DNA from 2 places in the Bradyrhizobium cosmicum genome. Region 2 is predicted to be linked to the other one. Evidence: riboswitches for the same ligand, from Rfam matches in the RefSeq annotation. Region 2 holds a riboswitch; the other holds the start of a gene.
The links. A riboswitch is a leader RNA that binds a small molecule or an ion and turns the genes downstream of it on or off. The one in region 2 is predicted to bind cobalamin.
Positions count from the first base shown of each region.

Region 1: another riboswitch for cobalamin. It lies ahead of FNV92_RS17030 (TonB-dependent receptor); the one in region 2 lies ahead of FNV92_RS23620 (energy-coupling factor ABC transporter permease).

Region 1 is NZ_CP041656.2:3,529,649-3,547,571, reverse strand. It holds gene FNV92_RS17065 (hypothetical protein) at 1-812, shown strand, start outside; gene FNV92_RS17060 (dienelactone hydrolase family protein) at 848-1,879, opposite strand; gene FNV92_RS17055 (ATP-binding protein) at 2,043-4,379, opposite strand; gene xth (exodeoxyribonuclease III) at 4,512-5,309, shown strand; gene FNV92_RS17045 (tetratricopeptide repeat protein) at 5,324-6,145, opposite strand; gene ilvD (dihydroxy-acid dehydratase) at 6,132-7,856, opposite strand; gene FNV92_RS17035 (hypothetical protein) at 8,348-8,926, opposite strand; gene FNV92_RS17030 (TonB-dependent receptor) at 8,989-11,229, opposite strand; cobalamin riboswitch at 11,344-11,559, opposite strand; gene FNV92_RS17025 (hypothetical protein) at 11,635-11,856, opposite strand; gene FNV92_RS17020 (hypothetical protein) at 11,943-12,200, opposite strand; gene FNV92_RS17015 (hypothetical protein) at 12,303-12,515, opposite strand; gene FNV92_RS17010 (hypothetical protein) at 12,732-12,908, opposite strand; gene FNV92_RS17005 (adenylate/guanylate cyclase domain-containing protein) at 13,038-14,774, opposite strand; gene FNV92_RS17000 (lytic transglycosylase domain-containing protein) at 15,096-17,282, shown strand; gene FNV92_RS16995 (tripartite tricarboxylate transporter substrate binding protein BugD) at 17,300-17,923, opposite strand, start outside.
Region 2 is NZ_CP041656.2:4,870,221-4,884,539, reverse strand. It holds gene cobW (cobalamin biosynthesis protein CobW) at 1-980, shown strand, start outside; gene cobN (cobaltochelatase subunit CobN) at 980-4,228, shown strand; gene cobG (precorrin-3B synthase) at 4,225-5,388, shown strand; gene FNV92_RS23665 (precorrin-8X methylmutase) at 5,388-6,017, shown strand; gene FNV92_RS23660 (precorrin-2 C(20)-methyltransferase) at 6,020-6,751, shown strand; gene cobJ (precorrin-3B C(17)-methyltransferase) at 6,748-7,482, shown strand; gene FNV92_RS23650 (cobalt-precorrin-6A reductase) at 7,458-8,204, opposite strand; gene cbiE (precorrin-6y C5,15-methyltransferase (decarboxylating) subunit CbiE) at 8,203-9,384, shown strand; gene FNV92_RS23640 (cobalamin biosynthesis protein) at 9,381-9,749, shown strand; gene cobM (precorrin-4 C(11)-methyltransferase) at 9,746-10,528, shown strand; gene FNV92_RS23630 (cobyrinate a,c-diamide synthase) at 10,528-11,838, shown strand; gene cobA (uroporphyrinogen-III C-methyltransferase) at 11,835-12,566, shown strand; cobalamin riboswitch at 12,612-12,830, shown strand; gene FNV92_RS23620 (energy-coupling factor ABC transporter permease) at 12,868-13,545, shown strand; gene cobF (precorrin-6A synthase (deacetylating)) at 13,592-14,319, shown strand, end outside.

The DNA.
Region 1 (17,923 bases), 1.3 Mb from region 2:
GCCCCTTCATCACATCCAAGGAGCTCGCCGGCGCGATGCCGGCGCTCAAATGGTCGTTGATTTCAAATCAGGACGGCCGGGGCTGCATCTACCAGGGCGGGCGCGGCGACACGATGATGCTGACCGTATTCCGCAATCCCGACAAGGATCGCGCCAGGGAATTGTACGCGACCTTCGTCAAGACGCTCAGTGAGCGCATGCCGCTGAACGCGGTGTCCGGGCTCGGCGATGAAAGCCAGGGCGGGACGACCGCTGCCGACGCGCAGCGCCAGGAGGCCTCGGTCGTGGCCTTGTCCGGCGATTACATTCTGCAGATCAGCGTCTACCCGACCGGCCGGCGTGCCGACAGCGTGCTGCTCGGACCGGCCACCGAAGCCGCGCGCATTGCCATCGCAAATGTGACCAAGACCAGCGAGAGGTTCGGCGACTGCGAGTGGCTCACGGCCTCGGATGCCGACGGCTTTCTCGACAAGAGCACGCTGCAGGTCCAGCGGACCGGCGCGGGCAGCTGCATGATGTTCGATCGCGAGGCCAACACCATGGCCGTTGCGGTGATCGCGATGTCACGCGACACGGTCATCAGCATGATGAAACGCGCAGGCCCTTGCCAACACGTCGCGATCCCCGAGCTTGGCAGCGAAGCGTTCGGCGAACATTCCTGCACCAAGGGCAACGGCAATGCCGTCAACATCTTTGTCTGGAAGAACGGCCGGCAGGCTTCGATCCTGTTCGCGCCGGTCAAGCCGCACCCGGAGTCCGGCTCGGTCGAGCGCCTGAAGGCGGTCGCCGCGCGGGTCTATGGAAAACTGTGACGGCGCATCTTGCAAGGGATCGCGTGGACTGCGGTTCAATCCCCCGCAAGCTTCTGTCCGACCGCGTAAAGCCTGCAATCCTCGCCGCGCGAATTGATCTTGCATTTCATCAAAGCAGGCTCACGCGCCTCGAGAGCTGTGCGGCCAAATCCAGTCCCGCAGTGGCCGCGCGTACTCACCGCGAAGGCCTTGGCATCATCGGGATTGGCGAGGTAGCCCGCGAACGCCTCCTGACAAGCGGCGACAGCCCCCGGCGGGATTGGCAGCTCAGCGAACAACGGCGGCCCGATGACAGTCTTGGTTGGAAGACCTAACTTTTCAAGAAAGAGGTCGACTGACGGAAACCAAGTATCTGCCGGCGCGAGCATGACAGTATTGTGGCCGTTGGGTTCGAACGGAGGCAGCACATGCAGCTGCACTGGCGCACCGCCAGCGCTGTAGGCCGCGAACATGCGCCGTGCCAAGTCTGGACCGTAGAATTGATCGTTCTCGGCATAGAGCCAAAGCACCGGAACATGGGCCGTGCGCCCCAATGCGGCGACTGTATCGACCAAATGATCAGGCGCGCAGGGTTGGTTGGGTGCGGAGAAGCTACTCCGGCCGCCATCGAAATTCACGGCGCCAACGACCCCCGGTATGTCCTGTGCGGCCACGGCCAACACCGTGAGCCCCCCAACGGAATGACCGAGCAAGACAACATGCTCAGCGTCGACCCAGGGCTCATTCCGCAGTGAAGCGAGCGCCGCAACGACATCTTCGCTAGCGGCGCGCGCGGCCGGAAGATAGTCGCAGGTCTGCCGCGCAGACTCGGAGAACCCTCCCCCAGATCGGCCATAGCCACGGCGCATGATCGAGACCACCGCATATCCTCGCTGCGCGAAGGCGACTGCCGCCTTGCTGTAATCGACCGGCGAGCGGTTGAGGATCGCAGTGAAGAATTCCTCGCCGGAGCCAAGAGGCATTCCGTGAGTGATCACGACGAGAGGAAATTTGCCGGGCCGATCAGGACGAACGACGAAGCTTTCGAGCGACACCTTGTTGCCGGAAATTGCGACAGGCAACATCATGTGCGCGCTCGTCAGCGGCCCGTCGCCGGCGCGGGCAGAGGCCGTGAACAAGATGAGAAGCAGGGCAACAAGGCGCATGGCGGAGCAAGGTAACACGGCGCATCCAAATTTCCAGCGTCCGGCCAACCGGTGCGAAACGCCTATTCAGGCACGTGGCTAGCGCCTACGCGCCCGTCATCTGCCTTTCCTCGTCCGTCCACTCCACCTCGCCCGGCTCCAGCGCCGGCTGAAGCGGCGCGTCCTCCGGGGCAACAGCAACGTTGCCGTCCAGCGCGCGCAGCAAGGCCGCGACCAGCGCGGGCTTCCGTAGCGGCTTTGCCAGGAAGTCCGACATGCCCGCTTCGCGGCAGATCTTGACGTCTTCGGGGAAGGCATTGGCGGTAAGCGCAATGATCGGCAAGGCATCGAAGCGGCCGCCTCGCGCGCGGATCGCGCGGGTGGCGGCAAGGCCGTCCATGCCGGGCATGCGCACGTCCATCAGCACGACATCATGGTCGCTCTCGGACGCCGCCGCGACGGCCGCGATGCCATCGGTGACCACGCTCAGCTCGACGTCGAAGGCACCCAACATCTTGCTCACGACCATCCGGTTGACGGCATCGTCCTCGGCGACCAGGACCTTGAGCGGCCGATCGAGCTCGACGATACGCGCCTTCAGCTCGTCGGCCTCGTCGCGGTCTGTCGTCTGGTCGGATTCCTGCGCCTGGCTCCATGGCAGCACCAGCGTGAAGCGGAAGGTCGAACCCTCGCCCGGCGTCGAGGTGACGCCGATGGTGCCACCCATCTGCTCGATGATGCGCCGGGAGATCGCAAGTCCAAGCCCGGTGCCGCCGAAGCGGCGGCTGATCGAGGCATCGGCCTGGGCGAAGTCGCTGAAGAGCTGCCCGACCTTGTCGGGGGCGATGCCGATGCCGCTGTCGGTCACGGTCCATTCGACGGTCGCGAGCAGATCTCGGCGCGCCTGACAGGTCGCCGCTATCGTCACCTCGCCGGCATCGGTGAACTTCACCGCGTTCGATGCGAGGTTGTGCAGCACCTGACGGATGCGCGCGACGTCGCCGCGCAGCGTCGGCGGCAGGCTCGGGTCGAGCACGACATTGACCGCGAGCCCCTTGCTCTTGGCCCCCGCACGCACGACGGTCGCGACCGTTTCGCCCAGCGTCTGCGGCGCGAAGTCGACCGCCTCGAACGTGAAGCGGCCGGCCTCGAGCTTGGAGAGATCGAGGATGTCGTTGAGAATGCGCTGGAGGTTGTCGCCGGACTCGCGGATCGTGGTGACGGCCTCGCGCTGCTCCGGATCGAGTTCGGTTTCGAGCAGCATGCTGGCAAGGCCGAGCACGCCGTTCATGGGCGTGCGGATCTCGTGGCTCATCACCGCGAGGAAATTCGACTTGGCCCGGCTCTCGGCCTCGGCCTTTTCGGCGCGCCAGCGCTCGGTGACGTCGCGGCCGAAGCCGCGATAGCCGAGGAACTGGCCGTCGCGGTCATAGGCCGGCTTCGCCGTGAACGACCACAGCCGCGCTTCGCCGCCGGCGACGACCTTGAGGTTCATCTCGTGCAGCGGTTCGGCGTGCTCCATCAGGCCGACGATGTTGTAGGCCGCGCTCTTGTCCTCGGGGCAGAGCATGTCGAGCACGTCGGCGAAGTGCGATCCCTTCAGCAGCGGCAGCGGCAGCTGCGCGACGTCGGCGAAGCGCTGGGGCACGTCGACCAGATGTCCTTCGGCATCGGTCTGCCACAACCAGTCGCTGGCGTTCTCCTGAAAATCCTTCAAAAGCAGCGAGATGATCTCGGTCTGCCGTTCGAGCTCGAGCTGGGCCTTGAGATTGCCGAGGAACAAATTGCCCTGCGAGACGATGTTGCGCGCCATGAAGAACGCGAACAGCAGCAGGAACACCGAGGTCACCAGATACGGCCCGGTGCCGCACAGCAACAGCGCGCCGGCGCAGCCGACCGTCATGGTGGCGAGATAGACGAGGCCCGCACGCGGAAAGGTCGACAGCGTGAAGGCGCCGCCGGACATCATGCCGACCATCAGGCAGGCCAGGATCAGCTGGCTGGTCGGCTCGATGTGGCTGAACAACGCGAGCGGGAGCGTGCCCCAGATCGCGGCGAGGAAGAATGCCTGCCGCAGCATGTGCCGCGCCGCGCGCAGTGAAGCCTCCTGCGGCGGGTTCTTGTGCGACCGGCGCCATGAGCGCACCGCGAGCGAGGCGGTGGCGGCGAGCGTCAGGCCCCAGATCGCGAGGAAATCGTTCCAGCCCTTGCCCCAGAACAGGATCAGCACGATGGCGACGTTGAGCAGGGTGACGCCCATCGTCACCGGGATCAGCCGTGTCACCGCGTCGATCTGCTTGGCGCGGATGCGGCGCATCTCGCGCTCGCTGAGATCGGCGGTCAGGCCGTCCTCGATCTCGAAGCCGCCGAGCCAGTACAGGAAAGCGCCGACCAGCCCGTCGCGCGGCTCGCTTCGCTTCATGGATTTGTCCGGCCATCCCATTCGAAAACCTCTTCGATATCAATGGCGCAGCGGCGGCTTAAGCCGGGTTAATTTTGTGGGAGATTTTGCGGCGTCCTTGACGGGCGCGTTTGCATTTTGTTCTAACCAAGGCCCCTGTCCGGAGCCGTCCAAATGCCCATCAGAGTCGCCACCTGGAACGTGAATTCGGTCCGGCAGCGGATCGATCTCCTCCTGACCTGGCTGAAGGAATGCCAGCCGGACATCGTCTGCCTCCAGGAGATCAAATGCGTTGACGAGGCCTTCCCGCGGCTGGAGATCGAGGCGCTCGGCTACAACGTGGTCACGCACGGGCAGAAGACGTTCAACGGCGTCGCCCTGCTCTCCAAGCTCCCGTTCGACGAGACCAAGTCGGGGCTGGCCGGCGACGACGAGGATGCCCATGCCCGCTTCCTCGAAGGCGTGGTGACGCTGAAGCGCGGCGTGCTGCGCATCGCCTGCCTCTATCTGCCCAACGGCAACCCGGTCGGGACCGAGAAATATCCTTACAAGCTCAAATGGATGTCGCGGCTTCTTGAGTATTCGAAGGAGCGCCTCAAGACCGAGGAGCCGCTGATCCTCGCCGGCGACTTCAACGTCATCCCGCACGCCCGCGACGTCCACAACCCGGCAGCCTGGACCGAGGACGCCCTGTTCAAGCCGGAGACGCGGGAGAGTTTTCAGTCCCTGCTCGGTCTCGGCCTGACCGATGCCCTGCGGGCTGTCACCGACGAGCCCGGGCTCTACACCTTCTGGGATTACCAAGCCGGCGCCTGGCAGAAGAACCATGGCCTGCGCATCGACCATCTGCTGCTGTCGCCGCAGGCCAGCGACAAGCTCGCCAATGTCGGGATCGACAGCTATGTGCGGGCCTGGGAGAAGCCGTCGGACCACGTGCCAGTGTGGGCGGATCTGGATCTCGAGGCGGCGTAAGCCGCCTCAGCGGATCAGTCGCGGCGGCCCTGCACCCACTGTTCCAGCATCTGCAGGCACATGGCGCGGTCGTCGTCGGAGGCCTTGGCGAAGGCTCGGTTGTAGTTTTCCTTGATCCAGGTCTCCTCGGCACCGGCGCTGTCGCGCGCCAGCGTCAGCCACATCAGGCCGCGCGCGGCCTGCCGCGGCAGGCGGTCGCCGTTGAACAGCATCTGGCCGAGCAGCGCCTGGGCCTCGTGCTGGCCCTTCTGGGCGGCGAGGCCAAGCCAGCGCGCGCCATAGCGGAAATCCTCGCGGGAGGCATCCGGCGTCTTCAGGTACAGCCGGGCGAGATCGTACTGGGCGTCCGCGTTGCCGAAATAGGAGGCCGCGTAGGAGAACATCTCCCTAGCCCGGTCCTGGTCCGGCTTGATCTTCGAGTTCGGGATGCCGCTGAGATAGTAGCGGCCGAGCGCGACGAAGGCGTTAGCCACGATCTGCGCCTGCGGCGCCGACGGGCTGTCCTCGGCATGCGCATTGGCGATCCGGCTGAAATATTCGAAGGCGCGCACGTCGTCCTGAACCACGCCGTCGCCATTGGCGTACATGCGGCCGAGCTTCCACTGCGCGATCGGATGCCCGCCCTCGGCGGCATATTGCAGCGCGCTGAGCGAGGTTTCCTGGGTCGGTGCCGGAACCTTGCTGCGGACGGTTCCCGCCGTGCCCGGCAAGGTGGTCACGACCGGGATGGTGGCGTCCTTGTTGTTGGCCGGCGAGCCGTCGAAGGCAAACGCCGGCGCGGCCAGCGCACTGGCCCCCAACACAAACGCAACAATGGCACGCCTAGATGTCCGCATAACACTGTTTCTCGTGCGCGCCGCCCGGATGGGTCACTGCCCCACCGACCGCTGGTCCAACCTGCTGAGCATATTTCCAGAGCGCGCCCGTCGTATGGTTAGTCGCGCGAGCGCTCCATTTGGTCTTGCGCTGGGCAAGCTCCTGGTCGCTCAATTTTACGTTAAGGGTACCGGCGACGGCGTCGATCTCGATGATGTCGCCGTCCTGGAGCAGCCCGATCGGGCCACCGATGGCCGCTTCCGGCCCGACATGGCCGATGCAGAAGCCGCGGGTGGCGCCGGAGAACCTGCCGTCGGTAATGAGCGCGATCTTGCCGCCCATGCCCTGGCCGGTCAGCGCCGCGGTGGTCTGGAGCATTTCCCGCATGCCGGGACCGCCCTTGGGCCCCTCGTAGCGGATCACGATGACTTCGCCTTCCCGATAGGTGCGCTGCTGGACCGCCTCGAAAGCATCCTCCTCACGGTCGAAGCACCTGGCCGGACCGGTAAACTTGAGGTTGGACATTCCCGCGACTTTCACGATCGCACCTTCTGGCGCCAAATTGCCCTTCAGACCGACCACACCGCCAGTAACGGTAATGGGTTTGTCCGCCGGGTGCACCACGTCCTGGTGCGGATTCCATTTCACGCTTTTGAGGTTTTCGGCGATCGTTCGACCGGTGACCGTAATGCAGTCACCGTGGAGAAATCCGTTGTCGAGCAGCGTCTTCATCAGAAGCGGTATGCCACCTACTTCAAACATGTCTTTGGCGACATAACGGCCACCCGGCTTCAAATCCGCGACATAAGGTGTCTTTTTGAAGATTTCGGCGACGTCGAACAGGTCGAACTTGATGCCGCACTCATGCGCGATCGCCGGCAGGTGCAGTGCAGCATTGGTCGAGCCACCAGAGGCGGCGACAACGGCGGCCGCATTCTCCAGCGCCTTGAGGGTCACGATGTCGCGCGGCCGGATGTTCTGGGCGATCAGGTCCATCACCTTCTCGCCCGCGGTCATGCAGAAGGCGTCGCGAATTTCATAAGGGGCTGGAGCGCCGGCCGAGTATGGCAGCGCCAAGCCGATGGCTTCCGAGACGGTCGCCATGGTGTTGGCGGTGAACTGCGCGCCGCAGGCGCCCGCCGAGGGGCAGGCCACGCGCTCGATCTCGTCGAGATCCTCGTCCGACATCGCGCCGACCGAGTGCTTGCCGACCGCTTCGAACATATCCTGCACGGTGACCTGCTGCCCGCGGAAATTGCCGGGCAGGATCGAGCCGCCGTAGATGAAGATCGAAGGCACGTTGAGGCGGACCATGGCCATCATCATGCCCGGAAGCGACTTGTCGCAGCCGGCAAGGCCCACCAGCGCGTCATAGGCATGACCGCGGACGGTCAGCTCGACGGAATCGGCGATGCACTCGCGCGACGGCAGCGAGGAGCGCATGCCGTCATGGCCCATGGCGATACCGTCGGTGACGGTGATGGTGCAGAATTCACGTGGCGTGCCGCCGGCCGATGCCACGCCCTTCTTCACCGCCTGCGCCTGGCGCATCAGGGAGATATTGCATGGAGCGGCCTCGTTCCAGCACGAAGCGACACCGACGAAGGGCTGGTGGATCTGCTCGGTGGTCAGGCCCATGGCGTAGAAGTAGGACCGATGGGGCGCGCGCGTAGGGCCTTCCGTCACGTGACGGCTCGGCAGCCTCTGCTTGATGTTGGTCTTCGCATCCATCGCGACCAGTTTCCTTGGCTAACCCTTGTCAGACCCGGAAAATCAGACCCAAGATTTGAATCGACCTTGGGATTTCCCTTCGCCTGTCACGGGCACCGCAGCCCTAAACATTAGAGCAATTTTATTCATGTTCGGGTGTGGCCAAAAAGCGGCGTTGATACGAACGGACTGCGATAACGGTTAAATCGCCCGGAACTGTTGCGTGGACAGCACAATCGTGGCCCCAAGGACACGGGTTGGCTTACTTCGATACCTCGCGGAAATGACGAGACGCAACTTTAGATTTGACCACAGTAATGATGCGCCCGCGCTTGGTTCGGAGATTTGAGCTCAGCCAAGTGAGTCGGCGTGGACAGCCATGGACATGGCTACGTCGCCAGATACCAATGTCATTCCCCGCGGCAGCGTGCGCGCTCTGGACGGCCGTCGCCTTGCGGCGGTGGGTCAAGGTCCGGTCATCGCAATGACCGGACTTGAACCACGGTGGCGCCTTACGCGTTCCGCATCGCACGGCCGAGCGGATCGACCAGGCGAACGATCTCGCAAGTAGCGACGAGGCCGGCGAGCCAGGCGGCGCTGGTCAGCCCTATGCGCGTCACGATGGCGGCGGTGAAGGCGCCCTCGCCGCCGAGCAACGGCGTCGCGGCAAGCAGCGCAAGCTCATAGACCGCATAGGCGGCGACCAGCGCGAGCGCCAGCATCAGCGGCGTGCGGCCCTGCGGCAGCATGCGCAGGATGCTCGACGCAGCAATGGTCGCGAGAAGCGCAGCCGCGCCGATGACAAGGCCCCAGGCGATGGTGCTGCCATCGATGGGATAGTGCAGCACGCCAAAGCCGATGCTCTGGTTCACGAGCCAGGCGCCGGTGACGACGAGCAGCGCCGGACGCAGCGGCAGCATCGCCGCGGCGACGACGGCGAAAGCCGCGAACGGCGTGGCACAGGCGAACGCGAAGCTTGCCAGCGCGCATGACACTGTCAGCAGCACAAAGCCAAACATCGGCGCGAGGCGCGGCGCAACCGGATGAAGCCGCAGACGGTCGCCGTGAGACGGCAGGATGTCGAGAGCCATGGATGATCTCCTTCTGTTTGAAGCCTAGTGCATTTGAGGGCATATGACAGCCCCACCCGGGGTCAGAACGTGGCGCCGGCCTTGAGCAGGTAAGTGCGGCCGGGCAGCGGATAGGCGCTGAAGCGGCCATCGGTGAAGGTGCTCGCGATCGCATAGTCGTAGTAGAGCGCGTTCAGCACATTGTTGACGCTCAGCGACCAGAAATAGCGTTCGAACTGTCCGCTGAGCTTGAGGTCGATGGTGCCGTTGGCAGGAATCGGCTTCTGCGTTCCTGCCTGGTCGTTGTCCATGCGCCGCTCGCTCCAGAACCGCGCGGTGGCATCGAGCACCACATAGTTCTGCCAGATGTTCCAGGTGACGCCCGCACTGGCGGTGTAGCGCGACACCAGCGGCACGTCGTTGCCGGCCCAGACGCCTTCGCGGAAGACGGCCCGCGTGACCGCCATGGCGGAACGCAGCAGCAGGGCATCGTTGACGCGATATGACAGACTTGTCTCCGAGCCATAGCGGCGGGTCGGATCGAGATTGGTGTTGTAGAACAGGATGGGGTTGAAATGGATCTCGTTGCTGAGGTCCATCAGGTAGAGACTGCTCTGCATCTGCAGCCCGCCTGCCTTGATGCGCAGCCCGCCCTCGACATCCTGCGAGGTCTGGGTCTTGAGCTGGAACGTCTGCGGGATCGCAGCAAAGGTGAAGGGGTCGAACGACGGACCTGACGACACGCGCTCGTCGACGTCGGGCGTGCGGAACGCGCGCGCGGCACGGCCGAACAACGAAACCGTCTCGTTGAGGCGATGCTCGGCACCGAGATGCAGCGCGTATTGGGTCTCATTGCTGCTGAGCGGGAGCGCGCCGATGTCGGCGTTGAACGGAGCTGAGGAATCGAACTTGTCGCGGGCCGACAGGCTGATGGTCTGCACCCGCGCGCCATAGGACAATTCGGTAGTCGGCGCCACGCCCAGTGTGTGCTGGAAATAGCCCGCAACCGTCTGCTGCCTGAGGTCGTAATTGTGCCAGGGCGCGAGCCCCTGCCCGGCACCGCGGTTCTGCTGAAAGCTCGCATCGTAATAGTCGATGCCGGTCAACAGCTGCGACGGCAGTCCCAGCAGCAGGCTCTTCACGCTGAGCCGCGGCGTGATCGACCAGGTCGTCAGATCCGCGTCGACATAGGTCGACGTGAAGAACGCGGGCACCGGCGCTGGGCTCGCAAAGAACGCGCTCTGCTGCTTCTTGTCGCGCACGCCGCCGTCGACGATGAGATCGACGCCGTTGACCAGGGTCTTGGTGAAGCCCGCGGTGGCGCTGAAGCCCTGCTGGTTGGCATAGTTGAAGGGCGTGCTGGTCCCCCTTCGGTTGCTGGCGAGTTCGTCGAGGCCGATGGAGGGATCGACGGTGCGGCCGCCCGGCAACCGCAGTTCCTGATCGTCGCCTGTTACGGTCAGGAAAGCGGTCAGGCCCGATGTCGTGTAGTTGAGATTGCCGACGCCGTTCTTCTGGACATAGCGATTGTTGTCGCGGTAGCCGTCGGTGCTGACGGCGTTGCCGTAGAACGAGGTCGACCACGGCCCGGAATTGAGCGACGTCGAGAAATTGCCAAGCCTGGTGTTGAACGAGCCGAAGCCGGCCTCGATGCGCGCGGCCACCGGCGGTCCGCCGACGCCGTTCCTGGTGACGATGTTGATCACGCCGCCGACCGCATTGTCGCCGTAGAGCACAGCGCCGGAATTGCCGCGCGTGATCTCGACGCGCTCGATTGAATTGAGCGGGATGGTGGAGAGGTCCACCTGCGCCATGTCGATGTCGTTCAGCCGCCGGCCGTTGACCAGCACCAGCGTGTTGGCGGTGGCAAACGCGCCGAAGCCGCGCAAATCGACGCCGGTCTTCGCGGTAACCGGGCCGCCATAAAGCGTCGTGATCTGGGCGCCCGGGACTTGCGCCGCGATGATCTCGGCGAGCGTCTGCGACGGCGCATGTGCGATGTCCGCGGCCGTGATCACGGTCGTGGCGGCCCCGACAATGCCGCCGGTGCCGGCGACGGCCTCACTGGCGGCGCCGGAGGAACCGGCTGCCGGCGCTCCGCTCCGGGCGACCTTCGGGGGCGCACGCCGGCTCGTCGTGTCGCCGTCGCCGGTCGCCCGGGCGCGCGTGCGGTTCGGGTCGTCGGGCCTCGTCACTTCGATCGGCGGCAGTTGCTCGGCGACGGCTTGCTGCGCGCGGGCGAGCGATGGATCGAGCGAGCAAAGAGAAGTGGTCGCGAACAGGCCGGCGCTGAGGCGCCTGGCGGCAGAGACAATACGGGACACAGTTGTAACCTCGGTGTGACGTCAGTGGCACGTCACAGCGAACGAGGTTTCACCGCGGAGCGATGGATTGCTCCGATGAAGCCAATGTCTGTACTCCCCGACCGACATCTTCGCGTGTGACCACGGCTGACGGCAGGTCTCCTGGCTCGCGGGTCGTTACCTCTGCGTCGCCTTCCCGGGACCGAGATTCCCAGTGGCATATGACGAGAGATTCACCGCTTACAGTTGCGGGGGCAGCCATGGCATTGAGACAATCCCGAAAGTTTGGACATTCCCGCACCACGTTCCCTTTTGATCTCCGTGAGGAGAACCGTCACGTAGCAATCTACGAGCCGGACAAGCGGGGAGTCAATCGGCCGGTTGCGTGAGCACCGAAGTCCCGCACCGAGGATTGAGCTGGCGCAATCAGGCCCGTTCGGTTTCAAAGCGCGTCCGCACCGTCGCCCGCTCACCGGCATCGACGAGCTGGCCGATGCCGGTACGGCCCGTCAGCGCGCAGCGGATGATCTTCTCGGCGACCGACCTGCGGAAGCCATGGTCCTCGCCGACGGGGCGATTGCGGCAGATCCGGTCCAGCGCCAGCTTCATGTTGATCCGTGTGCGGGTGTCGAAATGTTCGCTGATCATTCGCACGGCCCTCGATGCGTTGATGTCGAGGCAGAAACGCCCAGGCGTCGCCCGGGTTCCAAAAGGATCAGGCAATGCGCCAGCGCTTACGTCCGCCCTCTTGGACGCAAGGCCTGGGATTGGCCCACGGCCACGTCGTGCGTCGGGATGTCAGCGCGCTTGATCGGCATCAGCTGCCCGGAAGCGGAGATGATGGCGGTCTCCTCGCGGCGGCAGCGCGGGCACATGAAGCGGACCTCGTGCGGAGATGCCGACCAGCCCGCGCGTTTCACATTCGCCGCCATCGGCCAGGCCTCGCAATGCGAGCATGACACCAGAAACCGACCGGGATCGAGCATCCCCATTCCATTGGACTCCGTGTCCTGCCTGCCTGTTCTAATGATGATCCGACGCAATCGTTCCGGTGCCGGGGCACCGTCAGTCCCGTCCCGGGGAATCGAGGCGACTCAGCGCGCACCCTTGAGCGTGCAGGACGTCGAGCAGGTGACGGTGTTGCCGTGGTCGCACGCCTTGCAGGCCGCAACGCACTGGTTGATGTCGCGGGGATTGTAGGAGGTGTAGGTCCGCATCGCGCAGACCGGAGTCGAGCCGGTGATGTCCTGCTCCTGGTTGCAGGCCGCTGTCATCAGCGTGAGCACGATCACCGCAAGGAGGCGCATGGGAGGGCCCTGTGAGGCATGATCAAACGATATCCGCGAGTCGCGTTGCATTGCAACGAGCCGCGGCATTCCCACAGCGGAGCAGCCCAGCAAGCGTCTCCACGCCTCAAGGATGCGTGCCAAACGTTAAAAACGGCTTTCAGCCGCGCGGCCCCGCGATGGTTCCACCCATCATGCAGCGGTTTGCATGTCCGAGGCTGACGTCGAAGATCGACCTCAAGCCGCAGCCTTGGTCGCAATCGCCTGCCGCAGATCGATCGCCAACTGGCGATACTGCTCCGCCAACTTCAGATAGAACTCGCGCTTGGTGCTGTCGGTGGCGAGCTTGGTGATCAACTCGCATTCGGCGGTGAGCGTCTCGAACCGTTCCAGCCTGTCCTCAAGATCTGTCATCGGCGTATCCCCATCAAACGCCTCAAGGACGGCAAACCTAAGCCCGGGAAATAGGTCACGGCGAACATCGTTATGGAGTAGAATGAATTTTCGTCGGTGAAGGCGGCGTGGAGACACCGCCGCAACCGCTTACTTCTGCTCCAGCCGCCAAGCACCGTCCCACCCCTCGTCCGGCGGGCTGGCTTCGAATTGCGCGATGCGGGCGAGCAGCGTGCGCGACGGGCCGTCGCCGGGGACGGCTTCCAGCGCCGCGTTGAACGCGGCGCGAGCCTCGTCGAAGCGGCGGGCGCGATAGGCGGCGAGGCCTTCCGCATAGCGCGCGCGCAGGGTCTCCTGCGGCACGCTGAGCCCGTGCGCCTTGCTCATCACTTCGAAAATGGCTTGCGGCACGCTCTGGCCGGCGACCGTCAGGCGATCGATCTCACGCAGCTCGCAGGCCGTGCCGATCGCCTCCGCCGTCGCCTGCGAGATCAGGATACGGGTGCCGTAGGTCTTGTTGACGGCTTCCAGGCGCGAGGCGAGGTTCACGGCGTCGCCCATCACCGTAAAGCTCATCATCAGCTCGGAGCCGATGCTGCCGGTCAGGACCTCGCCGGTGGCAATGCCGATCCGCAGATCGCACGGCGCCGGCATGGCGCGGATGCCGAGCAGGTCGGGCAATTGCTTCTGCAGCGCGGGCACCTGGTCGGCCATGTCGATGGCGGCGAAGCAGGCGAGCAGCGCCGGCTCGTCCTCCTCGATGAAGGGCGGGCCCCAATAGGCCATGATGGCGTCGCCGATATATTTGTCGATCACGCCGCGGTGCGTCCTGATCGGAGCGGACATCACCGTGAAGTAGTGGTTCATCACCTTGACGAGGCCGCGCGGGGTCATGCCCTCGCTCATCGAGGTGAAGCCGCTCATGTCGGAGAACATGATGGTCATCACCCGGCGCTGGCCGTCGATGGCGACCTCGGGCCGGTCGATCAGGCCCTGCACCACCTTGGGATCGATGTAGCGGCCAAAGGTCTCGCGAATGCGCTCGTTCTGACGCAACTGCTCGATCATGCGGTTGAAGGCGGCGGCGAGTTCGCCGATCTCGTCCGTGGTCGAGACCGTGATGGTCTTGTCGAAGCGGCCCGCCTCGACCTCGCGGGTGCCGGCAAGCAGCAGTCGCACCGGCCGCGTGATGCCGCTGGAGACGAGCAGCGCAAACGCAAATCCGACCACCGCCGCAAGCACGGTCACGATGCCGGAGATGATGATCGCCTGCCTCTGGCGGCTGATCACCTGCGAGGTCGAGAAGAAGACCTGCGTCAGCATGTCGGCGCGGATAGCATCGATCCTCTGGTTGAACGCATCGCGCAGCGCGTCGAGCTGTTCCAGCGTGCCGCGGGCCTCGGCCATGTCCTTGGCCTCGATCTGCTTGAGCAGCTTGGCATTGCCGTCGTCAAGATTGCGCCGCAGCTCGGTGACAGCGCCTTCGATGCGGACGTCGAGCCTTGCCAGCGCGGCATTGTCGGAATAAGTGCTGGGGTCGTCGATGATGGCGTTGATGAGCTTGCGCGCGGTCTCGGCCTCTTCCTCGAACTTGCGATCCAATCCCTCGAAGTCGCGAAGCCGCGCGGCATAGGCCTCCTCGTCCGACGGCGACCCCATCCTGGTCATGACCATTCGCCGCAGCGCCAGCGCCCGCTCCAGCGAGCGGATATTGGCACGGGCCAGATGACTATAGGCTGGGATGTATCGGTTGCTCAGCTCGCCCAGGAGGACACCGACCTGGCTCGACATCACCATCGACAGGATCGAGGTGACGAGCATCAGGACGATCAATCCGAGGGCGATGCCGACGATCTTGCGCCGGATCGACTGGTTGAAAAGCGGCATGAGGGCGGGGCAAACGCTGAAAGGAGGGTCCAGGGAACTCATTACACCGGATTTCGCCGCGGGAACACGCGCAATCTGGCCATTCGCGACGCCGCGGTCGTACGCAACCGTCGCGAGAGCCCCACTCGTTAACAAAGGTTAAAAACCACCACCTTTTGCGATTTCGGAAGTTCCAGAGTTCCCATCTGTATTTTGCCGCATTGTTGCGTGAGCGTGAGGAATGCGAAACGATGCCGTGGCATCGTCTGGTTGTCGTTTGATTCTCGAGCCGCATGTCGTCGCGGACTTTGGTTTGTACTGGTTTCGCAGGGGGACCACGCAATGAACCAGTGCCTACGCTCGCTCGCGTGTGTCGTTGCTGTGGCCGCGATGGCCCTCCTCCCCGCCGAGCTGGCGGCGAAGAGCAGTCACAAATCGTCCGCGTCGAAGAAGACACATGAGGCGAAAGCCGGCAAGCAGCGTCACGCTGCGGCGAAGTCGCGCCATGGCAGGCATGCCGAGGCCAAGCGCAAGTCGAACAAGCAGGACAACGAGGTCTCGGACAAGCCGATGCTGCCGCCGCTGACCGGCGATCTCGCCGCGCTGAAGGACGCCATCGATCTCGCGCGCAAGGGCAAGACCGACGACGCGAGCGCGGCGCGCGACCGCATTGCCGATCCCGCCGGGGCGAAGCTCGCCGACTGGTTCATCCTGCGCCATTCCGAGAGCACCGCGAATTTCAAGCGCTACGCGGCCTTTCTCGCCGCCAATCCGGACTGGCCGAGCAGTGCCCTGCTCCGCCGCCGCGCCGAGGCGCGGCTGTGGCAGGAGAAGAGCGATGCGGCCACCGTGCACAAATTCACCATGGACCGGCCGACCAGCGCCAAGGGCAAGTTCGCGCTCGCCCGCGTACTGCTCGCTGAAGGTGACAGCGACAGAGCCGCGCGTCTCGTTCGCGAGGCCTGGCGCACCGACGAGTTGTCGGAGCGCAGCGAGGAGGATTCTTACGAAGCGTTCCGCGATCTGCTGACTGCAGACGACCATCGCGCCCGCATGGACAAGCGCCTCGGCGCCAAGGACTATGCCGGTGCACGGCGCGCCGCAAAACGGCTCGGCGAGGATGCGCTCGCGATCGTGAAGGCCTGCGCCGCGGTCAGCGGCAAGGCCAGCAAGGCCAAGGACTATCTCGAGGACGTCTCGACCGAAGCGCGCCGCGATCTCGGCTACGTGCTGTGCCGCGCGCAATGGCACCTCCAGAACGACCGCATCGACGACGCCGCCGAGGTGATACTGGCCGCCGCGCCCGACACGATGGCGGCGCAGGACACCGACGCCTGGTGGCGCGAGCGCCGCCTGCTCGCGCGCAAACTGCTCGACCAGGGCAAGTCCAGGACGGCTTACGACGTGGTGCGCACGGCGGCCATCCCGGCGATGGAGGTCTACCGGGTAGACCATCACTTCATGTGCGGCTGGATCGCGCTGCGCTATCTCGACGATCCCAGGACGGCGATGATGCACTTTGCCGCGATCGACGAAGGCTCCGCCAATCCGCTCGCGCTGTCGCGCGCGCATTATTGGCGCGGCCGCGCGGCCGAGGCGATGAATGCAATGGCGGACGCGCGCCTGAGCTATCAGGCCGCGGCGCGCTATCCGACCGCCTATTACGGCCAGCTGGCCCGCGCGAAGCTTGGCCTTGACCGCATCGAGCTGCGTCCGCCCTCGCCCGTGCTGGCCGCGGCCGACACCCCGCCCTCGGACGAGCGCGTGCGCGCCGCCGAGATGCTCTACGGCATCGGCGAACGCGACATGGTGTTCTATTACGCCGAGGATTTCGCCAAGGAGAGTACCGACGTCGCGGCGCTCGAAGCGCTCGGCGAACTGGCCAGCCGGCGCAACGATGCGCGCGTGATGCTAGAGGTCGGCAAGTCGGCGCTGGCGCGCGGGCTGGCGCTCGACCATTACGCCTTCCCGACCATCGGCATCCCCGAGCACAAGCAGGTCGCGCCCGCGATCGAGACCAGCGTGATCTATTCGGTGGCGCGCACCGAAAGCTCGTTCGACCAGCGCGACAAGTCGCCCGCCAACGCCGTCGGCCTGATGCAGGTAACGCCGGAAGCGGGCCGCGATACCGCAAAGCGCTTCGGCCTGACCTATGACTGGGACAAGATGGTTTCCGATCCCGTCTACAACACCCAGATGGGCGCGGCCGAGCTGAGCGCACTCCTGTCGGAATATCGCGGCAACCAGATCATGACCTTCGCCGGCTACAATGCCGGCCGCGGCCGCGTGCGCGAATGGGTGCAGGCGCGCGGCGACCCCAGGGATCCCAAGGTCGATCCGGTCGACTGGGTCGAGCGCATCCCACTCTCGGAGACCCGCAACTACGTCCAGCGCGTGATCGAGAACGTGCTGGTCTACCGGGCGCGGTTCGAGGGCAGCGGCGTGGTCGCCGGCAAGAGCGACCAGCGCGTGGTGGCGAAGGATGCCGCTGCGGTGGCGACGCCGGTGGGGTTTATGGGATCGGAGTAGCGCACCAGCACCTGCGCTCAATCCACCTTGATGTTCGCCGCTTTGATGATCGGCCACCATTTGGCGATCTCGGCCTTCTGGCGCGTGCCGAGCGCTTCGGGGGTGAGCTGGTTCTGCGGGGTCATCTCCAGCCCCTGGCTTTCGAGCTGCTTCTTCACGGCGGGATCGCTCAGCGCTTCCACGGCTGCGGCATTGAGCCTGGTGACGATCTCCTTCGGCGTGCCCTTGGGCACCCACAGGCCAGACCACAGCGTCATGTTGAAGCCCTTGAGCCCGGCTTCCTCCGCGGTCGGAATGTCGGGCGCCGAGGCCAGGCGCTTGTCGTCGGTGATAGCGTAGGCGCGGATGGTGCCGGCGCGGACCTGGTTGATGGAGTTGGAGGTCTGGTCGACGATGACGTCGATCTGTCCCGCGATGAGGTCGTTCAGCGCAGGCGCAGTGCCGCGATACGGCACGTATTGCAGCTTCACGCCCGAGACGCTCTCGAAATAGACGCCGGCGATGTGGCTGCCGGAGCCTGCACCGGCAGTGCCTGCGGTCGGCGATGACGGCCGCGACTTCAGCCATTCGATCAGCTCTTTCAGCGACGTCGCAGGCACCGCGTTCTTGCTGACGACGATCATCGGGTTGCTCGGCAGCAG
Region 2 (14,319 bases):
GCAAGACGACGCTGATACAGCACCTGCTCGCAAACCCTGACGGCAGGAAGCTCGCCGTGCTCGTCAACGAGTTCGGCAGCGAGGGCGTCGACGGCGAGATCCTGAAGTCCTGTGCAGACGCCAATTGCCCGGAAGACAACATCATCGAGCTTGCCAATGGCTGCATCTGCTGCACCGTCGCCGACGATTTCATTCCGACCATGGAGAAGCTGCTGGCCCGGCCGGTACGGCCCGATCACATCCTGATCGAGACCTCGGGCCTGGCGCTGCCAAAGCCGCTGCTGAAGGCGTTCGACTGGCCAGAGATCCGCTCGCGCATCACCGTCGACGGCGTGATTGCGCTCGCCGATGCCGAAGCCGTGGCTGCGGGTCGTTTTGCACCGGATCCGGATGCGGTCGAAGCGCAGCGCGCGGCGGACGAGAATCTCGATCACGAGACGCCGCTGTCGGAGGTGTTCGAGGACCAGATCGCCTGTGCGGACATCGTGCTGCTGACCAAGGCCGATCTTGCCGGCGCGGCGGGACTTGAAGCCGCCAGGGCATTAATCACGGCGGAGATGCCGCGCCGCGTGCCGATGCTCTCCGTCACCGATGGCGCGATCGATGCCCGCGTGATCCTCGGTCTCGGCGCTGCCGCGGAGAATGATCTTTCCGCACGCCCCTCGCATCATGACGGCGAGGAGGATCACGAGCATGATGATTTCGCCTCCGTCGTGATCGATCTTCCTGAAGTCACCGACATCGACGCACTGGTCGCCTCGGTGCAGCGTCTGTCGCGCGAGCAGAACGTGCTGCGCGTCAAGGGTTATATCGCCGTGCAAGGCAAGCCGATGCGCCTTTTGCTGCAAGCGGTCGGCGAGCGCGTGCGCCACCAGTTCGACAAGCCGTGGGGCGCGGGCAGCAGGCAGTCGAAGCTCGTGGTGATCGGCGAGCACGGCGATATCGACGAGGCCGCGATCAAAGCGGGACTTGGTGTCTGATGCACGTCGTCTTCCGCGAGAGCCGCGGTCTCGAGGAGACTGCGACGCCAAGGGACATCGGCCAGGACGCGGCCGATCTCGTGGTGCTCTCGTATTCGGATTCCGATCTGGCCGCGTTCGCGGCCGGCTGGCGGCGCGGCCGTGACAGCCTGCCGTCGCTGCGGCTCGCCAATCTTTCGGAGCTGCGTCATCCGCTGTCGGTCGACACCTATGTCGAGCGCACGCTGGCGCAGGCGCGCGGGATTCTGGTCCGTCTGATCGGCGGCGAGTCCTATTGGTCGTATGGGCTCGCGGCTCTTCAGCAACTCGCGAAGGATCGCGGGATCGTGCTCGCCGTGCTGCCGGCCGATGGCCGCGACGATGCGCGGCTCGATGAATATTCGACCGTGCCGGTCTCGACGGTGCGGCGGCTCAAGGTGCTCTGCGACACCGGCGGTCCCGTAGCTGCCCAAGCCGCGATCGCGCAGCTCGCGCTGGCCTCGGGGCTCTATGCCGGACCGGTCGTCGGCGAGACGACCGTTCCCGAGATGGGTTTCTATGATCCCTCGCGCGGCGTCATTGCTGCGCCGGCCGTGGGCGAGGGGAAGCCACGCGCGTTCGTGACGTTCTATCGCTCCTATCTGACCGCGGCGGACACCGGCCCCGTCGATGTCCTGATCGCCGCGCTGCGCGGGAAGGGGTTCGATGCCTATGGCGTGTTCGTCACCTCGCTGAAGGCTCCGGGCGTTGCGGATTGGCTGCGGGCGCATCTTGCGCAAAACCCGCCGGCCGCGATCGTCAATGCGACGGCGTTCTCGGCGCTGGGCGATGACGGTACGACGCCGTTCGATGCCGCATCCTGTCCCGTCTTCCAGGTCGCGCTCTCGACGGCGCGGCGCGAGGACTGGGCGAACTCGCTTCGCGGTCTGTCGCCGGGCGATCTTGCGATGCATGTGGTGCTGCCCGAGGTTGACGGCCGCCTGTTCGCGGGCGTGGTCAGCTTCAAATCGGCCGGGATGCGCGATCCCGATCTGCAATTCTCGCACCTGGCCCATCGCGCCGATGACGAGCGCGTGGAAGCTGTCGCCGCGCGCGTCGCGGCCTGGCGACGTCTTGCGGAAACACCCGCCGGCGACAAGCGGCTGGCGATCGTGCTGTCAAACTATCCGGGACGCCCGCACCAGATCGCGCATGCGGTTGGTCTGGATGCGCTGGCGTCGGTCGAGGCGTTGCTGTCCGATCTCGCTGCGGCCGGATTCGGTGTCGCGCCGGTCGATGCACTCGGCGAGACGCTGTTGAAGCGGAGCTTGACCTGGAGCGTTGCCGACTACCACGCAGCGCTCTCGCGCCTGCCGCAATCCTTGCAGGATGACCTCGTGCAAGCCTGGGGCGTTGCGGAGAACGATCCGAGCTGCCGCGATGGCGCATTCCATTTCGCCGCGATCCCGTGTGGCCGATCCATTATCGCGGTCCAGCCCGAGCGCGGCGATGCCGCCACGCGGGATGGCGACTATCACGATCTCGCCCGCACGCCGCGCCACGCCTATGTCGCGTTCTATCTCTGGCTCCGCGAACAGCGCTGCGACGCGATCGTCCACATTGGCGCGCATGGCACGCTGGAATGGCTGCCCGGGAAATCCGTGGCGCTTTCGTCGGCCTGCTGGCCGGAAGCCCTGATCGGCGACGTGCCGGTCATCTATCCCTTCATCGTCAACGATCCCGGTGAGGCAGCGCAGGCCAAGCGGCGCATCGGCGCTATCACCATCGGCCATCTGCCGCCGCCGCTCGCAGCGTCTGCGGTGCCGGAGGGCCTGCGCCGTCTCGAACAGCTGCTCGACGAATATTCGACGGCCGATGGTCTCGATCCAGCGCGTCGTCAGCGATTGATCGCGGCGATCCGCGACGAGGCGCGTGCGGCGGGCCTCGAAGACGATCTTGGTCTGGATGCCTCGGCCGCGCCGGCCGAAGCGATCCCGCGGATCGATCGCTTCGTCTGCGATCTCAAGGAAAGCCAGTACGGCGACGGCCTGCACGTGTTTGGCCGCGGCGCTTGCGGCGACGCGGAGCGGGACGCGCTGCGGGCCGCGCTTGCCGGCCAGCGCGTCGCGCCGGGACCGTCGGGCTCGCCCTATCGCGGGCGCCTAGACGTGCTGCCGACCGGGCGTAATCTCTTTGCCGTTGACCCGCGCGCCGTGCCGACGCCGTCGGCGCACGCGCAGGGCATCAAGCTCGCGGAAGAACTGCTCCGCCGTCATCTGCAGGATCACGGTGACTGGCCGAAAGGGCTCGTCGTCGATCTCTGGGGCTCGGCGACGATGCGCACCGCGGGCGAGGAATTCGCCATGGCGTTGCATCTGGCTGGCCTTGCGCCGCGCTGGGACCACGCCTCCGGCCGCGTCACCGGTTACCACATCATCGCGCCGGCCGAGCTCGGCCGTCCCCGCATCGACGTCACGCTGCGCGTGTCGGGCCTGTTCCGCGATGTCTTCTCCGGCCTTGCCCAATTGTTCGAAGCCGCCGCCGAGGCGCTCGCGGGCCGCGAGGACGAGGGCGATGAAAATCCCTATCGCCACCGCGCCTCCCGCGTGTTCGCCCCGCGGCCGGGACAATACGGCGTGGGTCTCTCGGCGATCCCCGATGCTTTCACGCCCGAGACGCGCGACGCAGCCGGCGAGGCCTGGCTGTCGGCATCGTCCTGGGCGTTCTCCGCCGACGGTGAGATCAAGTCCGATCGCGCCGGCATCGAACAGCGGCTCGCGTCTGCCGACGCCTTCGTGCACGTCCAGGACTTGCCGGAGACCGATCTGCTGCTTGCCGCCGACTATGCCGCGCATGAAGCCGGCATTGCGGCGGCAGCGGTGCATCTCGGCGGGCCAACGCCGTCGCTCTATCACCTCGATACGACGCGGCCCGAGCAGCCGCATGCACGGACGCTGACCGAGGAAATCTCCCGTGTCGTTCGCGCGCGCGCGGTCAATCCGGGCTGGATCGCCGGCATGATGCGCCACGGTTTTCGCGGCGCCGCCGAGATCACGGCAACGCTGGAGCACATGGCCGCCTTCGCTCACCTGGCCGATGCCGTGCCGCCGCATCTGTTCGATCTCTATTACGATGCGACAATTGGCGATGCCGATGTTCGCGCCTTCATGGCCCGTGAAAATCCGGCGGCGCTCGCCGCAATGGAGAGCTGCTTCGCGCGCCTGCACGACGCCTCGCTCTGGCGAACGCGGCGCAATTCGATCGCGGCTGCCCTGCGGGAGGCCTCATGAGTGCAGCATCGGTGAAGGGCTGGTGTCCCGGCGCGCTGCGCCCTATGCTATCGGGCGACGGGCTCGTGGTCCGCGTGCGCCCGTTCGGCGGTCGTCTCGAAGCCGGGCAGGTCGCCGGTCTTGCCGAGCTCGCCGAGCGTTACGGCAACGGTCTGATCGACGTGACCAGCCGCGCCAACCTACAGATCAGGGGCGTCACCGAACAGGGCCACCGCCGGCTGCTCGATGGACTTGCGTTGCTGCGGCTGCTCGATCCCGACACTGACATCGAGGCCCGCCGCAACATTCTGGTGACACCGTTCTGGAATGTTGGTGACGAGACGCAGGCGCTCGCTGCCGAGCTTGAAGAAGCGCTCGCGGACAGTTCGCTTGAACTCCCCACCAAATTCGGTTTCGCCATCGATGACGGAGAATCGCGCGTACTCGCCGGCGATTCCGCCGACGTGCGGATCGAACGCGACCGCGACGGCCGCCTGCTGGTGCGGGCCGACGGCGCAAAGCTTGGCCGTTTTGTCGGGCGTGGAGAGGTCGTGAGCACCGCGCTCGCATTCGCATCCTGGTTCATCGCCTCCGGCGGCGCGCAGGGCGGGCGAGGGCGCATGGCAGCCCACATTGCGGCCGGCGCGGCGTTGCCCCAAGCATTGAACGGCGAGACTGAACCGGCACCGGTGATGGCCGCGTCGCGGCCCGGGCATTATCCGCACGGCGCCCTGGTCGGCGTTGCGTTCGGACAGATGCTGCACACGACGCTGCATCAATTCTCCGGCTGCGGTCATGCGTTGCGCATGACGCCGTGGCGGATGGTGCTGAGCGAGGGCAAGCGGGAGATGCCGAGCGGGGCGGGCCTCATCACCGAGCCTCACGACCCCGCATTGCGCGTCATTGCCTGCAGCGGCGCGCCGCGCTGCCGCGAGGCCCACGCCGACACGCGTGCGCTGGCCGCCGCGCTCGCGCCGCGCATCGCGCTCGACACGCGGCTGCACGTCTCCGGCTGCGCCAAGGGCTGCGCCCGTTCCGGCGCGTCCGCGGTGACGCTGGTCGCGACCAGCGCCGGCTTCGACCTCGTTCGCGGCGGCTCGACGCGCGACGAGCCGGTCCTGCGCGGGTTGAATGGCGCCGACATCGTCAGCGATCCCTCCATCCTGGTCGGAGGGCACTGATGCCGCACGTCTACGAAACCGATGGTGCGGCGATCTACCGGCAATCCTTCGCGACCATCCGGGCCGAGGCCGATCTTGCTCGCTTCACGCCGGACGAGGAGCAGGTCGCGGTGCGGATGATCCACGCCGCCGGCATGGTCGGCCTCGAGGCACATATCCGCTTCACATCAGGCATGGCGACCATTGCGCGAGCGGCCTTGCAGAAGGGCGCGCCGATCCTGTGCGACGCGCGCATGGTCTCGGAAGGAATTACACGCGCGAGATTGCCTGCGGCCAACGCCGTCATCTGTACGCTCGGCGACGAAGCCGTTCCTGCGCTGGCGCAATCCATGCGCAACACCCGCTCGGCGGCAGCGCTGGAGTTGTGGCGGCCGCACCTGCATGGCGCGATCGTCGCGATCGGCAACGCGCCGACCGCGCTGTTTCACCTGCTCAACATGCTGGAGGACCGGGATTGCCCGCGGCCCGCGGCGATCATCGGCTGCCCGGTCGGCTTCGTCGGCGCAGCCGAATCCAAGGCGGCGCTGATGGCCGATCCGCCGGTGCCGGCGCTGACGGTCGAGGGCCGCCTCGGCGGCTCGGCGATTACCGTTGCCGCCGTGAACGCGCTGGCGAGCCGGAGCGAGTAGCCATGGGACGCATCATCTGTTGCGGTCTCGGCCCTGGCGACCCGGATCTGATGAGCGTCCGCGCGGACCGCACGGTGCGCGGCGCGCAGCATGTCGCCTATTTCCGCAAGAAGGGTCGGCCCGGGCAGGCGCGGCGCATCGTCGAGGGCATGCTGGCGGCCGACGTCACCGAATATCCCATGGAATATCCTGTTACGACAGAGATCGCCTTCGACAGCGCGGAGTACGTGCAGCTGCTGGCCGGCTTCCACGACGAATGGGCCGAGCGCCTTGCGAGATTGTCCCGTGCGGTCGACGTCGTCGTGCTCTGTGAAGGCGATCCTTACTTCTACGGCTCCTTCATGCATCTGCACACGCGACTGCAAGGCCGGGTCGAGATCGAGGTGATCGCCGGCATTCCCGGCATGGTCGGCTGCTGGAATGGCGTCGGCCAGCCGATCGCGCTCGGCGACGACGTGACGACGGTGCTGATGGGCACGCTGGCTGAAGACGAGCTCGAACGGCGCATGCGCGATTCCGATGCGCTCGTGATCATGAAGACCGGGCGCAACCTGGCAAAGGTGCGCCGCGCGCTAGCCTCCGCCGGCCGGCTCGATGATTCCTGGCTGGTCGAGCGCGGCACCATGCCGGGCGAGCGCGTGGTGCGGCTCGCCGAGATCGATGCCGCCGATTGTCCTTACTTTGCGATCGTGCTCGTGCACGGCAAGGGCCGGCATCCGGACGCCGCCGAATGACGGGCACGCTGACCATCGCGGGCCTCGGGCCGGGCAGCGATGGCCTGGTGACGCCCGAGGTTTCCGCCGCACTCGCGGCTGCCACCGACATTCTGGGTTATGCGCCCTATGTCGCGCGCGTGCCACCGCGGGCCGGCCTCAACTTGCGCCCATCTGACAATCGCGAAGAGCTGCAACGCGCGAGCGAGGCGCTGCGGCTTGCCGCCGAAGGCGGACAGGTCGTGGTCGTGTCCTCCGGCGACCCCGGGGTCTTTGCAATGGCCTCGGCCGTGTTCGAGGCGCTCGAACAGGCGCCGCAATGGCGGGAGCTTCCCATTCGCGTGCTGCCGGGCATCACCGCGATGCTGGCGGCGGCCGCCCGCGCCGGGGCGCCGCTTGGGCATGATTTCTGCGCGATCAATCTCTCCGACAATCTCAAGCCGTGGACGGTGATCGAGAAGCGTCTGCGGCTGGCCGCCGAAGCCGATTTTGCCATCGCGATGTACAATCCGCGCTCGGCCAGCCGGCCGGAAGGATTTGTCCGCGCGCTCGCCGTGCTGAAGGAAGCCGGCTGCGGCGAGCAACTGGTGATCTTCGCCCGCGCGGTCAGTGCCGCTGACGAGACAATCGAGACCGTGAGGCTGAACGACGCAACGCCAGAGATGGCCGACATGCGTACGCTCGTGATTGTCTGCAATTCGCGGACGCGCCGTGTCGGCCGCTGGGTCTATGCGCCGAGGCAGGTCCGATGACCGAGCCACTGCATGACCTCCGCCACGCTCTCGACCCGCAACCGTTCGGGCAATCGCGGCCGCGAGATCATGATCACGGGCAGGCCGAGCATGCGGGCCGCGTCGATCTTGGCGCGCGCACCGTTGCCGCCGGAATTGCGGGCGACGATCCAGGCGATGCCGCGTGCGCGCATCATCCCCAACTCGCCGTCGAAGGTGAATGGTCCGCGCGACACGATCACGTCTGCTGGAAACGGCAGGGAAGCTTCGGGCGGATCGACGAACCGCAGCGTGTAGGCGTGCTGCGGCTTCGCCGCGAACGGAGCGATGTGCTGGCGGCCGATGGCCAAGAATACTTTTGCCGGCGCGTTGGGCAACGCGGCGACTGCCGCATTGACGTCAGCGACCTCGATCCAGTTGTCGTCAGACGCCTTGACCCATGGCGCGCGTTCCAACGCGATGAGCGGCGTGCCGGTTTCCGCGCATGCGGCGACCGCGTTTCGGCTCATCTCGGCAGCGAAGGGATGCGTCGCGTCGATCACATGCGTGATGCCTTCGCGGCGAATGTAGTCGGCAAGCCCGCTCACGCCGCCAAAGCCGCCGATGCGGGTCGGCAGCGGCTGATCGGCAGGCGCGCGGGTGCGGCCGCCGTAGGAATAGACGGCATCGATGCCGGCGCGCGCGATCTCCGCGGCGAGCAGGCTCGCATCGGCAATTCCGCCCAGAATGAGGGCGCGCATTATGGCTGATCCCTGGCTGACCATCATCGGTATCGGCGAAGATGGCCTTGCCGGGCTGTCCGAGGCAAGCCGAAAGGCGCTCGAGGATGCCGAAACCGTGTTTGGTGGTGAGCGGCATCTGGCGCTTGCCGGCGTGACGGGGCGTGGTCGTCCGTGGCCGGTGCCGTTCGATGCGGAAATCGTGCTGAGCTGCCGTGGCCGGCCGACCGCGGTGCTCGCCTCGGGCGATCCGTTCTGGTACGGCGCCGGCGCGAGTCTTGCCGAGAAGCTCCATAGTGACGAATGGATCGCGTATCCCGGTCCCTCGACATTCTCGCTCGCTGCCGCCCGGCTTGGCTGGCGTCTCGAATCGGTCGCGTGCCTTGGGCTTCATGCCGCCCCGTTCGAGCGGCTGGTGCCGCATCTCGCAAAAGACGCACGCATCATCTGTCTGGTGCGCGACGCAGCGGCGATCGGCGATCTCGCGAAATGGCTGACGGAGCGCGGATGGGGCCCTTCACTCCTGTGGACTCTTGCGGCCCTTGGCGGTCCACGCGAACGCATCGACCAGCATCGCGTCGACCTCTTTGCAGATGATCTCTCGGAGAAACTGGTTGCGGTCGCGCTGCTGGCGAGGGGAACTCAGGGCATTCCTCGCAGCTCGGGACTGCCGGACGATCTCTTCGTCCACGACGGCCAGATCTCCAAGCGGCCGGTGCGCGCCCTCGCGCTCTCGGCGCTGGCGCCGCGCCCGGGTGAACGGCTGTGGGACATCGGCGCCGGCTCGGGCTCGATCTCGGTGGAGTGGGCGCTGTGCGGCGGGTCAGCGACCGCCATCGAGGCGCGCGAGGATCGTGTCGCGAATATCCGTAGCAATGCGGCGGCGTTCGGATTGGCGCATCGTGTCAGCGTCATCCCCGGAAAAGCGCCCGAGGCCCTTGCAGCGCTGGAGGCACCGGATGCCGTCTTCATTGGCGGTGGCCTCGATGGCGCAATGTTCGATGCCGTCTGGTCGCTGCTCGCGCCCGGTACGCGCCTCGTCGCTCATTCAGTGACGCTGGAAACGGAAGCGCTGCTCGGCGAGTTGCATCAGCGCCATGGCGGCGAGCTGATGCGGGTCGAGATTGCGCATGCCGCGCCGCTCGGCCGCTTCCGGTCGTGGGAGGCGGCACGGCCGGTGGTGCAGTGGAGTGCGGTTCGATGAAGGTCGCCGGACTCGGGTTCAAGCGGAATGTCACGCTGGCTTCGCTGCGCGAGGCTCTTCTGGCGGCCGGCGGCCCTGAAGGCCTTGCGGCGGTGGCGACCGTCAGCGACAAGGCTGATGCGGAGGTGCTCAAGCAGCTCGCGCGTGAATGCGGCGTACCGATCAAGGCGGTATCAGCCGATGTCTTGGCCGGTGTCGATACGCCGACGCAGTCAAGTCTCGTCGTTGAAAAGTTCGGCACGGGCTCGGTCGCCGAAGCCGCGGCGCTCGCGGCCGCTGGCCCTCGCGCGAGGCTGATCGCGACGCGCGTGGTCTCGCAGGACCGCACCGCCACCGCCGCGATCGCCGAAGGAGACGGCGCATGACTGTACATTTCATCGGCGCTGGGCCGGGCGCCCCCGATCTGTTGACGCTGCGGGGCCGCGATCTGATCGCCGCCTGTCCGGTCTGCCTCTATGCGGGCTCGTTGGTGCCCGAAGGTGTGCTGGCGCATTGCCCGCCCGGTGCGCGCATCGTCAACACCGCGCCGCTGTCGCTCGACGACATCATCGCGGAGATCGCTGCCGCGCATGCGGACGGCAAGGATGTCGCGCGGCTGCATTCCGGCGATCTCTCGATCTGGTCGGCGATGGGCGAGCAGCTTCGTCGCCTGCGGTCCCTCGGGATTCCCTATACGGTCACGCCGGGCGTGCCGTCCTTCTCGGCCGCTGCGGCCGCACTGGAGACTGAGCTCACGCTGCCCGGCCTTGCACAGACGGTGGTGCTGACGCGCACGCCGGGCCGCGCCAGCGCGATGCCCGAGGGCGAGAAGCTCGCCGCATTCGCCGCGACCGGTGCGGTGCTCGCAATCCATCTATCGATCCATCTGCTCGACACGATCATCGCCGAGCTGACGCCGCATTACGGCGCGGACTGTCCCGTCGCGATCGTCTGGCGCGCGAGCTGGCCGGACCAGCGCATCGTCCGCGCCACGCTGGCGACGCTCGATCGCGCCGTCGGAAGCGAGATGGAACGCATCGCGCTCATCCTGGTCGGCAAGACGCTCGGCGCTGCCAATTTTGACGAGAGCCGTCTCTATGCCGCCGACTACGACCGCCGCTATCGGCCTGTCGGCGCCGAGCCGCGCTTTCCGGAGGCGTCGTGATGGCGGCCGGCCTCGTCATCTCCGCGCCGGCCTCCGGCGTCGGCAAGACGACGCTGACGCTGGCGCTCGCGCGCGCCTGGCGCAATCGCGGTTTGAACGTGCAGTGCTTCAAGAGCGGTCCGGACTATATCGACCCCGCCTTCCATGCCGCTGCGACGGGACGGGCCTCGGTCAATGTCGACAGTTGGGCGATGGACCGGGCAACGATCGCGCATCTCGTTAGCCGCGGTGCGGACGCCGATGTCGTGCTTGCCGAAGGCTCGATGGGTCTGTTCGACGGCGTTGCTGCGCGCGGTGTCTCAGGCACCGGCGCCACCGCCGATATCGCGCAGATGTTGGGCTGGCCCGTGCTGCTGGTGATCGACCCTTCCGGGCAGGCTCAGACGGCGGCAGCGATCGCCGCAGGTCTTCGCGACTATCGCCCCGGCGTGCGCCTTGCCGGCGTCGTGCTCAATCGCATCGCCAGCCCGCGCCACGAAAACCTCGTGCGGCATGCGCTGATCGAGGCCGGCATCAACGTGTTCGGCGCGCTGCCCCGCCATGCCGAGATCAGCCTGCCGAAGCGGCATCTCGGCCTGGTGCAGGCCGAGGAGCAGGCGGAGATCGGCACGTTGATCGACGAGGCGGCGCGCTTCGTCGCCGAGCATGTCGATCTCGACGCGGTGCTGCGATCGGCCGCGGCATGGTCGCCGCAGCCCGCCGCGAATGGTTTGAACGTAACACCGCCCGGCCAGCGCATCGCAATCGCGCGCGACGCGGCGTTCTCCTTCGTCTATCCGCACATGCTGGAAGCCTGGCGCGCGGCGGGCGCCGAAATCCAGCCGTTCTCGCCGCTGGCCGATGAGGCGCCAGACGCGAGCGCCGATGTGTGCTGGCTGCCCGGCGGCTATCCCGAGCTTCATGCGGGAACGATCGCGGCCAATGCGCGCTTTCGCAGCAGCTTGCGCGCGTTCGCCGAGACGCGGCCGGTGCACGGCGAATGCGGAGGCTATATGGTGCTAGGCGAGGGCCTCACCGATGCCGACGGCATCCGCCATGAGATGACGGGCCTGCTCGGCCTGGAGACGAGCTTTGCCAAACGCCGCATGCATCTGGGCTATCGTCTCGCCGCGCTCGCTGGCCCGATGCCGGGGCATCAGGTCGGCGCGCGGCTGCGCGGCCACGAGTTCCACTATTCGACGATTCTCGCGCAGCCGGACACGCCGCTCGCGGTCGTGCACGATGCTACCGGCGCCGTCATCGCCGAGACCGGCTCGCGGCGGGGGCACGCCACCGGCACGTTCTTCCATCTGATCGCGGAGGACCGGTGAGCGGATTCGTCACTTTCATTTCCGCCGGCCCCGGCGATCCGGAGCTGCTCACGCTGAAGGGTGTTGCGCGGCTGCGCGAGGCGGACGTCGTGCTCTATGACGATCTCGCTTCCGGCGCGATCCTCGATCTCGCCCGTCCCGGCGCCAATCTCGTCGCGGTGGGCAAACGGGCAGGGCGGGCCTCGACCAAGCAGCACCACGTCAACCGGCTGCTGGTCGACTATGCGGCGACCGGCGTCCGCGTGGCGCGGCTGAAATCGGGCGATGCCGGCATTTTCGGCCGGCTCGAGGAGGAGATCGAGACGCTGCGCGAGGCCGGCATCGGCTACGAGATCATTCCCGGCGTCACCACCGCCTGCGTCGCTGCGGCGCAAGCCGGAATTCCGCTGACCCGGCGCCACACCTCGCGCCGGGTGCAGTTCGTCACCGGGGCCGACGTCACCGGTGAGCTGCCCCAGAACCTGAACTGGGCGGCGCTGGCCGATCCCGAAGCGACCACCGTGGTCTATATGGGCCGCCGCACCTTTCCGGCGCTTGTCGCGAAATTGATCGAGCACGGTCTGGCGCCAGGCACTCCGGCGCTGTTCGCTGAATCTCTCGGGCGCCCCGATGAGCGGCTGGTCCGCACCACAATTGCCGAACTGGCGGAGCAGCTTGCGCGCGGCGGCGCGGCGTCGACGGCGGCCGTGATTCTGTTCGGTGCGCTCGCAGGGGATTATCCGTCATGATCGCCCCGGCCGCCGCTCGCCCCTTGACGCCGGCTCCGCGAAAGGGGCACACAGGAGATGCATGGTGCTCGACGCGGCGCAAAGCGCCGGAGCATAATCGGGAATGGGGATGGGCGGACCCAGTTGCGGCGCCCCAAACCCCAGCCGCCCCCGCGACTGTAAGCGGTAAGGGACTCCGAACCGCCACTGGGCCGCAAGGCTCGGGAAGGCCGGAGAACCCAGTGAGCCGCGAGCCAGGAGACCGGCCGTGCGTGTTTTGAGGCCAACGCCGTCGGGTGTGACGGCAGGAAGGATCTGAGCCATGCATATCGAACCCGGGATCGTGACGGGCGCCAAGCTCGTGTTGAGTTACGCAACAGGCATCGCCGCCTGCGGTGTTGCGCTGAAGCTCGCGGTCGAGACCGCGCGCGAGCAGGGCGTCGGCTCGCTTGCGTTGCGCACCCTCGCCACCACCGCGCTTGTCTTCACCTTCTTCGAGATCCTGCCGCACTTCCCGGTCGGCGTCTCCGAGGTGCACTTCATTCTCGGCTCGACCTTGTTCCTGTTGTTCGGGGCGGCCCCCGCAGCTCTCGGCCTCGCCTTCGGTCTGCTGTTCCAGGGCATCTTCTTCGAGCCGCCGGATTTGCCGCAATTCGGCATGAACGTCACCACGCTGCTGGTGCCGCTGTTTGGGATCCAGGCGATTGCAGCGCGGATCATTTCGCGCAACACCGCCTATGTCGATCTCAGCTATCGCCAGGCGCTGGCGCTTTCGACGACCTACCAGGCCGGCGTGATCGGCTGGGTCGCGTTCTGGGCGCTCTATGGCTCCGGCTTTGCCATGAGCAATCTCGCCAACATCGCGACCTTCGCCGCCTCCTATGCGCTCGTCATCGTGATCGAGCCGCTGGCTGATCTGGCGGTGCTGGCGCTGGCGAAGTCGCTGCGCGGCGTCACCGCGCCCGGCCTCGTCACCCCGCGCCTGCACAACGCGGCCTGAGAGACAAGCGAACGGGCGGCCATCGCGGTCGCCCTTCGCACTCGCGATGCTCACGCTCTCCCTGATAGGCATCGGTTGCGGCGATCCCGAGCAGCTCACGCGCGCCGCGATCCGTGCCATCAACGCGGCTGATCTCGTCCTGATCCCGCGCAAGGGGAGCGCGAAATCCGATCTCGCCGATCTCAGGCGGACGATCTGCACGAACGTTCTGACCAACGACCAGACGCGCATCGCCGAGTTCGATCTGCCCGTGCGCGACGCCGGTGAAGCGGACTACCGCAAGGGCGTGGACGATTGGCACGATGCGGTTGCAGCGATCTGGTCGCGGACGATCGCGAGTCATCTCGAAGGCGATGGCAAGGTCGCGCTGCTGATCTGGGGCGATCCCTCGCTCTACGATTCCTCGTTGCGCATCGCACGGCGACTCACTCCCTTGCCGACAATTGAGGTCGTGCCCGGCATCACCTCGATCCAGGCGCTGTGCGCAGCCCATGCGCTGCCGCTCAACGACATCGGCGAACCGTTTCTGGTCACGACGGGGCGCCGCTTGCGCGAGGGTGGCTGGCCGCAGGGCGTCGATACCGTGGTGGTGATGCTCGACGGCGGCACCGCATTCCAGTCGCTTGATCCCGAAGGCCTGCAGATCTGGTGGGGCGCCTATCTCGGCATGCCCGACCAGGTCGTTCTATCCGGCGCGCTGGTTGAGGTCGGCCCGCGCATCGTGGCCGCGCGCCAGGAGGCGCGCGAGCGGCATGGCTGGATCATGGACAGCTA